Regions from separate parts of the Janthinobacterium sp. BJB304 genome, predicted to be linked through region 1. Evidence: predicted binding sites of a transcription regulator. Region 1 holds the regulator's gene; each other region holds the start of a gene.

Region 1 (3,724 bases):
TTTGACTTTGACGACTTCGCCGAGGTTACCGACGTTTACAACTTTTTCTAACAGAATGATTTGCATAGTTCTTCTCCAGGAATATCTGACCGATTAAGCGTGGTGCAGATCGGTGTATGGCAGCAGCGCGAGGAAGCGAGCGCGCTTGATTGCGGTGTCGACTTGGCGCTGGTAGTGCGCTTTGGTACCGGTCAGGCGTGCTGGCATGATCTTGCCGTTTTCCTGGACGAAGTCTTTCAGCGTGTCGACGTCTTTGTAGTCGACTTGCTCAACGTGAGCTGCCGTGAAGCGGCAGAACTTCTTACGTTTGAACAAAGGGTTTTGCTGTTTGCGTTTTTCTTTAAGCTTGAGCTTATTTTTGTCGAACTTTTTACCGAATGCCATGTCAGGCTCCTGTATCTAAAATGCGCTAGTCAGAATTGACTGCACTAAAATCAATGATGTGAAACACCAAACTCTTGCTGTTGCGGCTCTTCCTGGCCAGGAAACCCGTGAACTGATACACCCCGCCCAAGCTTGCCTGATTGAACCGGCCTGAAATTTCGCCAGCGGCTAGCGCGGCAACATCAAACTCGGTCAAACGGGCAATCCCTGCTTCCATCTGCTGCGAACTGTGTTGCAATACTGCATTCACAATCGGTAGCCCTGCCGGGGTATAGCGCAATATTTCGCGCTCGGCAATGATGGCGGTGACTTGTAGCTGGTTCAGCGCACGATCCTGGTCAAAAATTAAGCTGCTGCTGCGGCTGGAGCGGCTGCTGGTGCTTCGGTGCGGTGGCTTTTGGCCGCGTCTTCGCGTTGTACCGATTTCATCATCGGCGAAGGAGCTGTTTCAGCTTTCTTCATTTTAACGGTCAGGTGACGCAACACGGCATCATTGAATTTGAATGCTGTTTCCAACTCGACCAGGGTCTCGTTGTCGCATTCGATGTTCAGGCAGATGTAGTGTGCTTTAGGCAGCTTTTGGATCGAGTAAGCCATTTGACGGCGGCCCCAATCTTCCACGCGGTGAACCGAACCGCCGCGGGTGGTTACGCTGGCTTTGTAGCGTTCGATCATCGCGGGCACTTGCTCGCTTTGGTCCGGATGGACGATAAAGACTATTTCATAATGACGCATGCAAACTCCTTCAGGTCGGATTGATAATCGCCCACCCCGGCGTCAAGACGGGTGTGGGAAGGTCAGCCGAAGATTATAACCGCCTTTTGCAAACGTTTCAATCATTGCTTGCGCCAGCGCCCGAAAAGCCCGCGCGCCACCGTGCTTTTCGACCGGGAACAAGTATTTCTTGCGAAATTCGCCGAAAACACGGAAATCCCCTTGCATAGTGGGCGATACTGTACAAAAATACAGACTGTTCATATAGACAGCATTTTAGTATGCACCCACCGCTCATGATCAAGCTGACAGCACGACAAGAACAAATCCTGAACCTGATCAAGGACGCGATTGAAAACACGGGCTTCCCTCCCACCCGTGCCGAAATTGCCAATGAACTGGGTTTCAAATCGGCCAATGCGGCGGAGGAGCATTTGCAGGCCCTGGCCCGCAAGGGCGCGATCGAGATTTCGCCCGGCACCTCACGCGGCATCCGCCTGATCGGCGCGGCAGCTGAAGCGCCGCCATCGAAAGTGCCGGCGGCGCTGCTGATGTCGCTGCCCCTGATCGGCAGGGTGGCCGCCGGCTCGCCCATCCTGGCCCAGGAAAACCTGGAAGCGAGCTACAACGTGGACCCGGCCCTGTTCTCGGCCAAGCCCGACTTCCTGCTGAAGGTGCGCGGCTGGTCCATGCGCGACGCCGGCATCATGGATGGCGATTTACTGGCCGTCAAAAAGGTCGACAGCGCCAAGAATGGCCAGATCGTCGTGGCCCGCATCGGCGACGAAGTCACCGTCAAGCGCTACAAGAAGACGGGTTCCGTCATCGAATTGCTGCCGGAAAACCCAGACTTCAAGGTCATCACCGTGTCGCCGGAAGATGAATTCGCCCTGGAAGGCTTAGCAGTCGGCTTGATGCGCAGCTGGCACTGATTGAGCGCGCCCTCATAAACCTACTGAGCAGCCCACTCTCGGGCATCCGTTGCTCGCTGTACCAATGTACAGCTCCGCTACTCAACCCGATATTGGACTTGCTCGCTACGGTTTCTGAAGGCACGAAGACATTACCATTGAACGGCGAAAAACAAAGGGCCGCAACAGCATGACTGTTGCGGCCCTTTCATTTGTCCGGCGACTTATACATCGAGTGCCTGGCGGAAATCCTCTCGCAGATCCACCTCATCCTCGATACCGACGGAGACGCGGATCAGCGATTCGGCGATGCCCATGCTGGCGCGCCGTTCGGCGCCCATCTCGTAGAAGATCGTGTGGGCGACGGGAATGACCAGGGTGCGCGTGTCGCCGAGGTTGCTCGCGGGAATAGCCAGGTTCAAGCGATTGAGGAAATCGAAGCAATCGATGCCATCCTTCAGCTCAAAGCTGAACAAGGAACCGTAGCTGCGGAACAGGTCGCTCGCCAAGGCGTGCTGCGGGTGCGACGCCAGGCCCGGGTAATGCACGGCCGCCACGCGCGGGTCGGCGGCGAGCATGGCGGCCAGCGCCAAAGCGTTCGAGCAGGTGCGGTCCATGCGCAAGGCCATGGTTTCCGCGCCGACGGCGATATGGTGCGCCGCTTCCGGCCCCAGGGACGCGCCGAAGTCGCGCAAGGCCTTGGCGCGGATTTGCGCGATGCCCCACTGCGCGGGCGCCGCCTTCTTGTAATTCTCGAAAATATTCGGATACTGCGTCCAGTCGAACACGCCCGTGTCCGTCAAGCTGCCGCCCAGCGCATTGCCGTGACCGCCGATGGATTTCGTCAAGGCATTGACCACGAGGCCCGCGCCCACGGCTTTCGGGCGGAACAAATACGGCGTCGTCATCGTGTTGTCGACGATGTACAAGATGCCCTTTTCGCGGCACAGGTCACCGATTTTTTTCAGGTCGGCGATCTGCGTGCGCGGATTGGCGATGGTTTCCACGAACACGATGCGCGTGGCAGGCGTGATGGCGGCCGCCACGTTGGCCACCTCGGTGGCGTCGACGAAGGATACGGCGATGCCCTGCCCCGTCACCGTTTGCCACAGGCTGTTGGTATTGCCAAACAAAAAGGCCGACGAGACGACATGGTCGCCCGCGCGCAGCAGCGACTGCACCACGGCGCCGATGGCGCCCATGCCGGTGGCGAAGCACAAGGTCGCCACGCCGTCTTCCATCTTGTTGACCTTGTCTTCCAGCGCGGACACGGTCGGGTTGCCCTGGCGGCCATAGCGGAAACCGGGTTCCTTGCCCTGGAATACGGAAGCGAGCTGGCGCGCATCGGCATAACCAAACGCGACGGAAGTGTGCACGGGCTTGTGCAGCGAACCATGCTCGATGCCCTTGCGGCGGTCGTTATGCAGGATGGTGGTGGTAAAGCCGTAGTTTTTTTTATCGTTCATGATCGCGGAGCAAAAAAAGCCCGGCGCTAGCCGGGCAAGATAATTACGCTTCTGTCGTTGCCAGGTTCAGGTTCAGCTGGGAACGCGGCGTATCTTCGGGCGCTGCCGCCTTCGGATGGTGGCGCGCATATTCCAGGCGGTCCAGGTATTCCTGCGACACGTCGCCCGTCACGTAGACGCCGTCGAAGCACGAGGCCTCGAAGTTGGTCAGGGCCGGGTTGACGTCGGCGATCGCCTGCTTGAGCGCGC
Region 2 (3,724 bases), on a different contig from region 1:
GCGCCGCCCACTGACCAGTTCCAGGGCGCGGCGCAGGGCCGACAGCATGCCCAGCGCCAGCACGTCGACCTTCATCAAGCCCAGTTCTTCCAGGTCGTTCTTGTCCCACTCGATGACGCTGCGTTCGGCCATGGTCGCGTTTTCAATCGGCACCAGGCGCGACAGCTTTTCCTGAGCGATGACAAAGCCGCCCGGATGCTGCGACAGATGGCGGGGAAAGCCCAGCAGCTGCTGCGCCAGGCCCGCCCACTGCTGCGACAATTCCGCTTCCGGGTCCAGCCCGCATTCGGCCAGGCGCTCCAGCAGATCGCGCTTGCCGTCGAACCAGCGATGCGCCTTGGCCACTTTTTCCACGATGACCAGATCGATTCCCAGCGCCCGCCCGCTGTCGCGCAAGGCACTCTTCGGCCGGTAGCTGATCACCACGGCGGCCAGCGCGGCCCGTTCGCGCCCATATTTTCCGTAGATATATTGAATCACCTCTTCGCGCCGCTGGTGCTCGAAATCGACGTCGATGTCGGGCGGCTCGTTGCGCTCGCGCGACATGAAGCGCCCGACCAGGCAATTGCCGCGCGCCGGGTCCACTTCCGTGATGTGCAGGCAATAGCAGACGGCCGAATTAGCGGCCGAACCCCGGCCCTGGCACAGGATGTTTTGCGAGCGCGCAAAGCGCACGATGTCGTAGACGGTCAAAAAATACGCTTCGTAGGAAAGATCCCGGATCAGCTCCAGCTCCTGCTCGATCTGTTCCTGCACGTTCGCCGGGATACCGAGCGGAAAGCGCAGGCGCGCGCCCGCATACGTTTCCTCGCGCAGATACGTCGCCGGCGTGTGGCCGTGCGGCACCAACTCGTCGGGATAGTCATAGCGCAAGCTGTCGAGGGAAAATGTGCACAGTTTGGCGATGCGCACGGTTTCCGCCAACGCTTGCGGCGGATACACATTGGCCAGGCGCAAGCGCGCGCGCAGATGCTGTTCCGCATTTTGCGCCAGCGCATAGCCGCACTCGCCCACGGGTTTGCCCAAGCGAATTGCGCACAGCGTGTCGAGCAGGGGCTTGCGCGACCGCACGTGCATGCACACATGGCCGACGGCCGCCACGGGCAAGCCCAGCGCCTGCGCCGCCTCCTGCACGGCGCTGCGATGGGCGTCATCCTGCGCCCGCTGCAGCAGGTTCAGGCCGATCCAGCTGCGCTCGCGGCCAAAGGTGGATACCATCCACTCTCCCTGCGCGCGCACGGTTTCCGCCTCGACCGCATAGCCGGGCAGCAAGATCATCAGACAGCCGGGCAAGCCCCGCAAATGGGCAAACTCCGCCGCAGGCGCGGTGAAATCATCGGACGTCAGCAGATAGCGCCCCTTGGCCGCCCGCGTGCGCGCCATGGTGATCAGTTCCGACAGATTGCCGTAACCATCGATATCGCGCACCAGGGCCAGCAGGGACGGCCCCGGACTGCCGTCGGCCTGCGTCAAATGAAAATGCGCGCCGATAATCAGGGGAAAACCGGCCCGTTTGGCCACCGCATGGGCGCGCACGACGCCGGCCAGCGAACACTCGTCCGTGATGGCCAGCGCCTTGTAACCAAGCTGCACTGCGCGCGCCACCAGCTCTTCCGCATGCGAGGCGCCATGCAGGAAGCTGAAATTGCTCAGGCAGTACAACTCAGCATACTCGGGTAAGACGGCGCCCCACATGATCTACCTCAATACTGTATATAAACACAGTATAATATACTCATCCTGAGTCAAGTAGCCGGTTTCAGCCGGATAGTGTTCATTTTGATGGGCGCACGGAGCGTCTGCCGGCCCGCGCTAGGCTTTGGCCTGTCGCATGACAGGCCACATTGATAGTCCGGCAAATCAGTTAGCAACTATGCGAAACTCCGTCGCTGTGGCTACGGGGCGAACTTGATTGCGCTCCCGTTTCAATTCCACGATGCCGTAATTGGACATTGTTTTCAATGTGCGCGACAGGTTGCTCGGTTTACGACCCGTTGTTTCAGCCAAGGCCGAGATGGATTCCGGTTGCGTTTCCAGAATCACGTGCAACAACGCCCGGTTTTCGTCGCTCAGGACTTCCGCCAGCGATTTGATCGAAGTGAACCAGACCTTGGGCTCATCCGCCTTCGGTTTATATATGCCGCGAGCGATGGCGAGCACGCGTTCGCGGATTTTCTCTTGCGGCATGATGCCAATAAAAATCGGTTTCATTGCTTTTTTATCTCCAGCAAAATGCGGTCCACGTCAGCAAAGAAATCATTGATGAGATGCTGCGCATCCTTGAATTCGTATGGCACTCCCTGATCTGACGGATGCCGGTGTTTATGGTCGAATGCCACGATACGTCCCGCATATTTGAATTTCTTTGGCGGCTTTACCATGTGCGCATTGTCGTAACCGAGGATGCGTTTGCCATACGGTTCGTGCAGCGTCAGCGAGTAGCGTATGCCGTGAGGAATCTCATCCGACACTTCCGTCCGCCTGGCTTCTATCTTGATCCAATAACCGCCATCCTGGTCGAGGATGGAACCATCCAGGTCCAGCAATGTGTCAATGGCAGGATCGGTCCTCATGCGGGAAGTATATCATCTGCTGATATGTCACTTCCACGAAAGCGTCAATAGGCGCAGCCTTTGACTCCATCCAGCCAAGACATCGCGGAGCTTTGCACTTATTTTCGTTTATGCTGATGTTTTATCTTGCCCATCGACCGCCATGATCATTCACTTATTAAAATGTTTCGGCGCCGCACCCGGTGGCGGCAATGCGGCGCTGGTCGTGGAAAACGACGGCAGCAGCGAAACGGCGCGCCAGACCTTCGCGCGCGAACGCCAGGTCAGCGCCTGCGTCTTCCTCGACCGGCAGGCGGACGGTGCCATCGTGCTCGACTATTTTTATCCGCACACGCGCAGCCCCCTGTGCCTGCACGCTACCCTGGCCGCCGCGCATGTGCTGCTGACGGCGCCCGGCGCCCCGGCAACCTTGACGGTGAGCACGGCCATGCGCGGGCAAGCCTTGCAACTGGCGCGCCGCGCGGAAGGATTCTTCATCGGCCTGGCGCCGCAGCCGGCACCGGTCGTCATGCTGGAAAAATATGTGCCGTCGGAACTGATGGGCCAGCACATGCACTTGCTGTCGCCGCCCGTGATCGCGTCCGTCGGCAGCCCGAAGCTGCTGCTGGAAGTGGCCGACCGCACCACCCTCCGCGCACTGCGGCCGAACCTGGAACTGATCGCCGACTGGAGCGCCCTGCATCAGGTCAGCGGCTGCTATGCGTATTGCCGCACGGGCGAGCATGAATATGAAGGGCGCAACTTCAACCACCGCGATCCGGCGCTGGAAGACAGCGCCACGGGCGTGGCGGCGGGCGCGCTGTCAGCGCACCGACAACAGTCGCTGCGCCTGCATCAGGGCTACGTGACGCAGCAGCCGTGTCTGATCGAGGTGCAATACAGCACGCAGGCAATCTGGGTGGGCGGCATGGTGCAACGCAGCACCTGAACGGGGCATCACGCACCAGTACAAGGCAAGCCCGGCAGCGGCCAAAAGAGAATCAACCAGGAAACAACAGTTACAGCAAATTTGTAATAACAAAACAAAGTATCGCTGGTGAATGCTGAAATGATGGCACTAGAATCAAGTCACGAATCTTGCTCATCAGCCACTTGGAGATACTGCGTGCCGACCCTCACCACCTTGCGTAAAGCCATCCTCATCAGCCTGT
Region 3 (3,724 bases), on a different contig from region 1:
AATCATTGCCATGCCAGCGCGTGGCGGACGCCGCCGCATGGATGTTGGCGCTGATGCCCTGGCCAAAGCCCAGCTCGCAAGCCGTGCCGCTGGCCGGCAAGGCCAGGCCGGCGGCCAGCAAGGGCAGGCGCAGGCGCAGAGGATTCAATTCTTCGTAATAGCCATAGGTATAGGCGATTTCGGCCACATAGCCGGCATTCCAGTTGCTCATCTTGCATCCTGTCACGATCAGTGGTGCTGCGCGCATCGCACAGCGTTCGAGCGCCAGCATACCCGATCGCGCGGCGTCACCATACTGGAATCAGACGACGTTTGAAAGCGCAGTTCTTGGCGGCACGGCGTGGCGGCCGGGCAGCCCTGGATGAGCTATTCCTCGTCGGGATCCAGTCCCTTCAAGGCCACCTGCACGGCGCGCTGCGAAAAACCGCGCTGCATCAAAAAACGCATCTGCTTGTTGCGCTGCTCTGCATCCTGCGCCACCTGACCAAACTTGCGGCGCCACACCTCGCAGGCGCGCGCAACTTCCCCTTCGGCCAGGCCCGCCTTGAGTTCCTGCAACGCTTCTCCCCCGATGCCATGGCTTTGCAGCTCCGCCATGATGCGGCTGTTGCCAAAGCGGGCCGAACGGCGGTGGATCAGCGACTCGGAAAAGCGCTCCTGCGACAGCCAGTTGGCTTGCTCCAGGCTGTCGAGCAAGGCTTCCACGTCGTCGCCTTCCTGCGCATGGCGCTGCAGCTTGCGTCGCAATTCCATGCGGCTGTGTTCGCGCATCGACAGAAAGCGTAGCGCCCTGCCCTTCAGGCTTAGTTGTACTGCGGCCATACACCCACCTTGTCTTTCATTCCACGATCACATCACCCAAACACAATCGCCGCCCGGCGCAACAGCGCGGGACGGCGATCATGGTCACACCTTGCAGCAAGCCATGCGTAGGTCGGATTAGGCCCCTTGGGCCGTAATCCGACAACATTGTTGACGTCTGTGGTGCTGTCGGATTACGCGCGGCTTTGCCGCGCTAATCAGACCTACTCTGCCTTGGCTTCCGCAGCCTTGGCAGCCTTGTCGGCGGCCTTATCCGCTTTTTCCGGCTTTTCAGCGGCCAGCGGCGGCAGTTCGCGCACGCCCAGCGAAGCGCGGACCTTGTTTTCGATTTCGCGGGCCAGCGCCGGACGCTCTTGCAGGAAGGCACGGGCGTTATCCTTGCCCTGGCCGATGCGTTCGCCATTGTAGCTGTACCACGAACCGGATTTTTCCACGATCTTGGCATCCGAGCCCAGGTCCAGGATTTCGCCTTCGCGCGAGGTACCGGCGCCGTACAAGATGTCGAAGTGCGCTTCCTTGAACGGCGGCGCGATCTTGTTCTTGACGACCTTGACCTTGGTTTCGTTGCCGATCACTTCATCGCCGGACTTAATCGAGCCGGTGCGGCGGATGTCCAGGCGCACGGAGGCGTAGAATTTCAGCGCATTGCCGCCCGTGGTCGTTTCCGGGCTGCCGAACATCACGCCGATCTTCATGCGGATCTGGTTGATGAAGATAACCAGGGTATTCGTGCGGTTGATGGAGCCGGTCAGCTTGCGCAGCGCTTGCGACATCAGGCGCGCTTGCAAACCTGGCAGGGAATCGCCCATGTCGCCTTCGATCTCGGCGCGTGGCGTCAGTGCGGCCACGGAGTCGATGACGACGAGGTCGACGCTGCCCGAACGCACGAGGGCGTCGCAGATTTCCAGTGCCTGCTCGCCCGTGTCAGGTTGCGAGATCAGCAATTCATGCAGGTTCACGCCCAGCTTTTGCGCGTAACCGACGTCGAGCGCGTGCTCGGCATCGATAAAGGCGCAAGTGCCGCCCAGTTTTTGCATTTCGGCGATGGTTTGCAGGGTCAGCGTGGTTTTACCCGACGATTCCGGACCGTAGATTTCCACCACGCGGCCGCGCGGCAAGCCGCCCACGCCCAGCGCGATATCGAGGCCGAGCGAACCGGTCGACACGACTTGCACTTCTTCGATCGGTGCGCTGGCATCCATGCGCATGACCGAACCTTTGCCAAACTGCTTCTCGATCTGCGCCAGTGCGGCGGCGAGCGCCTTGGCTTTTTCCGATGCGGGTACTACAGCTTTTTTATCGTCCATATGTTCTTTCAGCCGTTCTACAGTTGCGGATTCACGTGACGCATCTACGTGAACCGTGCAGCCTGCGATAGCGCCAGTGGGTTAAATTCTTTACACAGACAGTACTGTATAAAAAAACAGTGATCAATGCAAGCGGAACGTGGATTTGTTTTGAAACAGATCAATACAAGCCTGGTTTTTCACAAAAACTCGCCACCTTGCGGGAAATGAAACACAATACAAGCTTCTATGCCGCAAGCCGAGGAAGTCTCACCATGCGTATTTTACTTGCCGAAGATGACAGCGTACTGGCCGATGGCCTGACCCGTTCGCTGCGCCAGTCGGGCTATGCCATCGACTGCGTCAAAAATGGGCAGGAAGCCGATACGGCCCTGTCCACCCAGGAATTCGACTTGCTGATCCTCGACCTGGGCCTGCCGAAGATGTCCGGCCTGGAAGTGCTGCGCCGCCTGCGCGCGCGCGCCTCGCTGCTGCCCGTGCTGATCCTGACGGCCGCCGATTCCATCGAACAACGCGTGAATGGCCTCGACCTCGGTGCCGATGATTATATGGCCAAGCCGTTCGCCCTGTCGGAACTGGAGGCAAGAGTGCGCGCCCTGACGCGCCGCGGCGCCGGCGGCGGCGCCACCATCATCAAGCATGGTCCCCTCAGCTACGACCAGGTGGGGCGCAGCGCCTACATCAACGACCAGATGCTCGACCTGTCGGCGCGCGAACTGGGCTTGCTGGAAATACTGCTGGGCCGCACCGGCCGCCTCGTCTCGAAAGAGCAGCTGGTCGACCACCTGTGCGAATGGGGCGAGGAAGTGTCGAACAACGCCATCGAAGTGTATGTGCACCGCCTGCGCAAGAAGATCGAGGTGGGCGGCGTGCGCATCGCCACCGTGCGCGGCCTCGGCTATTGCCTGGAAAAATACTCGGAAGCGGTGCGCCTGAACGCCGAAGCGGGCGAGTCGGCAGCCCCGGCCAGCGGGTCCGCCAGCAAGTGAAGGCGCGCGAGGCGCCAGCGGACGAGCCGGACGACGACGACTGGTTCGAGCCGCCCACGACGGAGCAGGACGACACCATCGAGCATTCGTTGTTCGGCGAAATCCTCGACTGGATGCTGGCGCCCTTGCTGCTGCTGTGGCCGATGAGCATCGCCATCACCTATCTGGTGGCCAAGGGCATCGCCAATCAGCCGTTCGACCATGCGCTGGAAGACAGCGTCACCGTGCTGACGCAACAGGTCAAGCAGGCCGACGGCGCGCTGCTGCGCCGCGTGCCGGACAAGAACAGCAATAACAAGGGCCGCGACTTCCTGCGCGGCGACGACGTCGACACCCTGTATTACCTGGTGGTGGGTCCGCGCGGCGAATACCTCGACGGCGACCGCGACTTGCCGCCGCCGCAGGACCCCGACAAATACCGCAGCGGCATGGTGCTGTTTCGCAACGACACCATCCACGGCACGCCCGTGCGCGTGGCGTTCAGCTATCTCGATATTCCCGCCGGCAACGACGATGAACCGCACCGCGCGCTGGTGCAAGTGGCCGAGACGCTGGAAAAGCGCGCCCAGCTGGCCAATGAAATCATCAAGGGCGTGATTTTGCCGC

What was found. Region 1 encodes LexA, which represses DNA repair genes until DNA is damaged. Its sites were predicted from a motif close to ACTGTATNNNNATACAGT; they were not measured.
Region 2: the regulator LexA is predicted to act here: its motif matches at 1,709-1,726, upstream of CSQ95_RS07055 (error-prone DNA polymerase).
Region 3: the regulator LexA is predicted to act here: its motif matches at 2,233-2,250, upstream of recA (recombinase RecA).

Annotation. Positions count from the first base shown of each region.
Region 1 is NZ_PDZN01000011.1:84,077-87,800, reverse strand. It holds gene rplI (50S ribosomal protein L9) at 1-66, opposite strand, end outside; gene rpsR (30S ribosomal protein S18) at 94-384, opposite strand; gene priB (primosomal replication protein N) at 410-709, opposite strand; gene rpsF (30S ribosomal protein S6) at 730-1,119, opposite strand; gene CSQ95_RS29140 (hypothetical protein) at 1,162-1,362, opposite strand; gene lexA (transcriptional repressor LexA) at 1,395-2,030, shown strand; gene CSQ95_RS14805 (cystathionine gamma-synthase family protein) at 2,234-3,475, opposite strand; gene purF (amidophosphoribosyltransferase) at 3,519-3,724, opposite strand, start outside.
Region 2 is NZ_PDZN01000004.1:297,900-301,623, reverse strand. It holds gene CSQ95_RS07055 (error-prone DNA polymerase) at 1-1,695, opposite strand, end outside; gene CSQ95_RS07050 (transcriptional regulator) at 1,861-2,211, opposite strand; gene CSQ95_RS07045 (DUF6516 family protein) at 2,208-2,573, opposite strand; gene CSQ95_RS07040 (PhzF family phenazine biosynthesis protein) at 2,716-3,501, shown strand; gene CSQ95_RS07035 (TonB-dependent siderophore receptor) at 3,679-3,724, shown strand, end outside.
Region 3 is NZ_PDZN01000005.1:131,420-135,143, reverse strand. It holds gene CSQ95_RS07805 (class I SAM-dependent methyltransferase) at 1-211, opposite strand, end outside; gene recX (recombination regulator RecX) at 367-822, opposite strand; gene recA (recombinase RecA) at 1,026-2,129, opposite strand; gene CSQ95_RS07790 (response regulator transcription factor) at 2,384-3,118, shown strand; gene CSQ95_RS07785 (sensor histidine kinase) at 3,115-3,724, shown strand, end outside.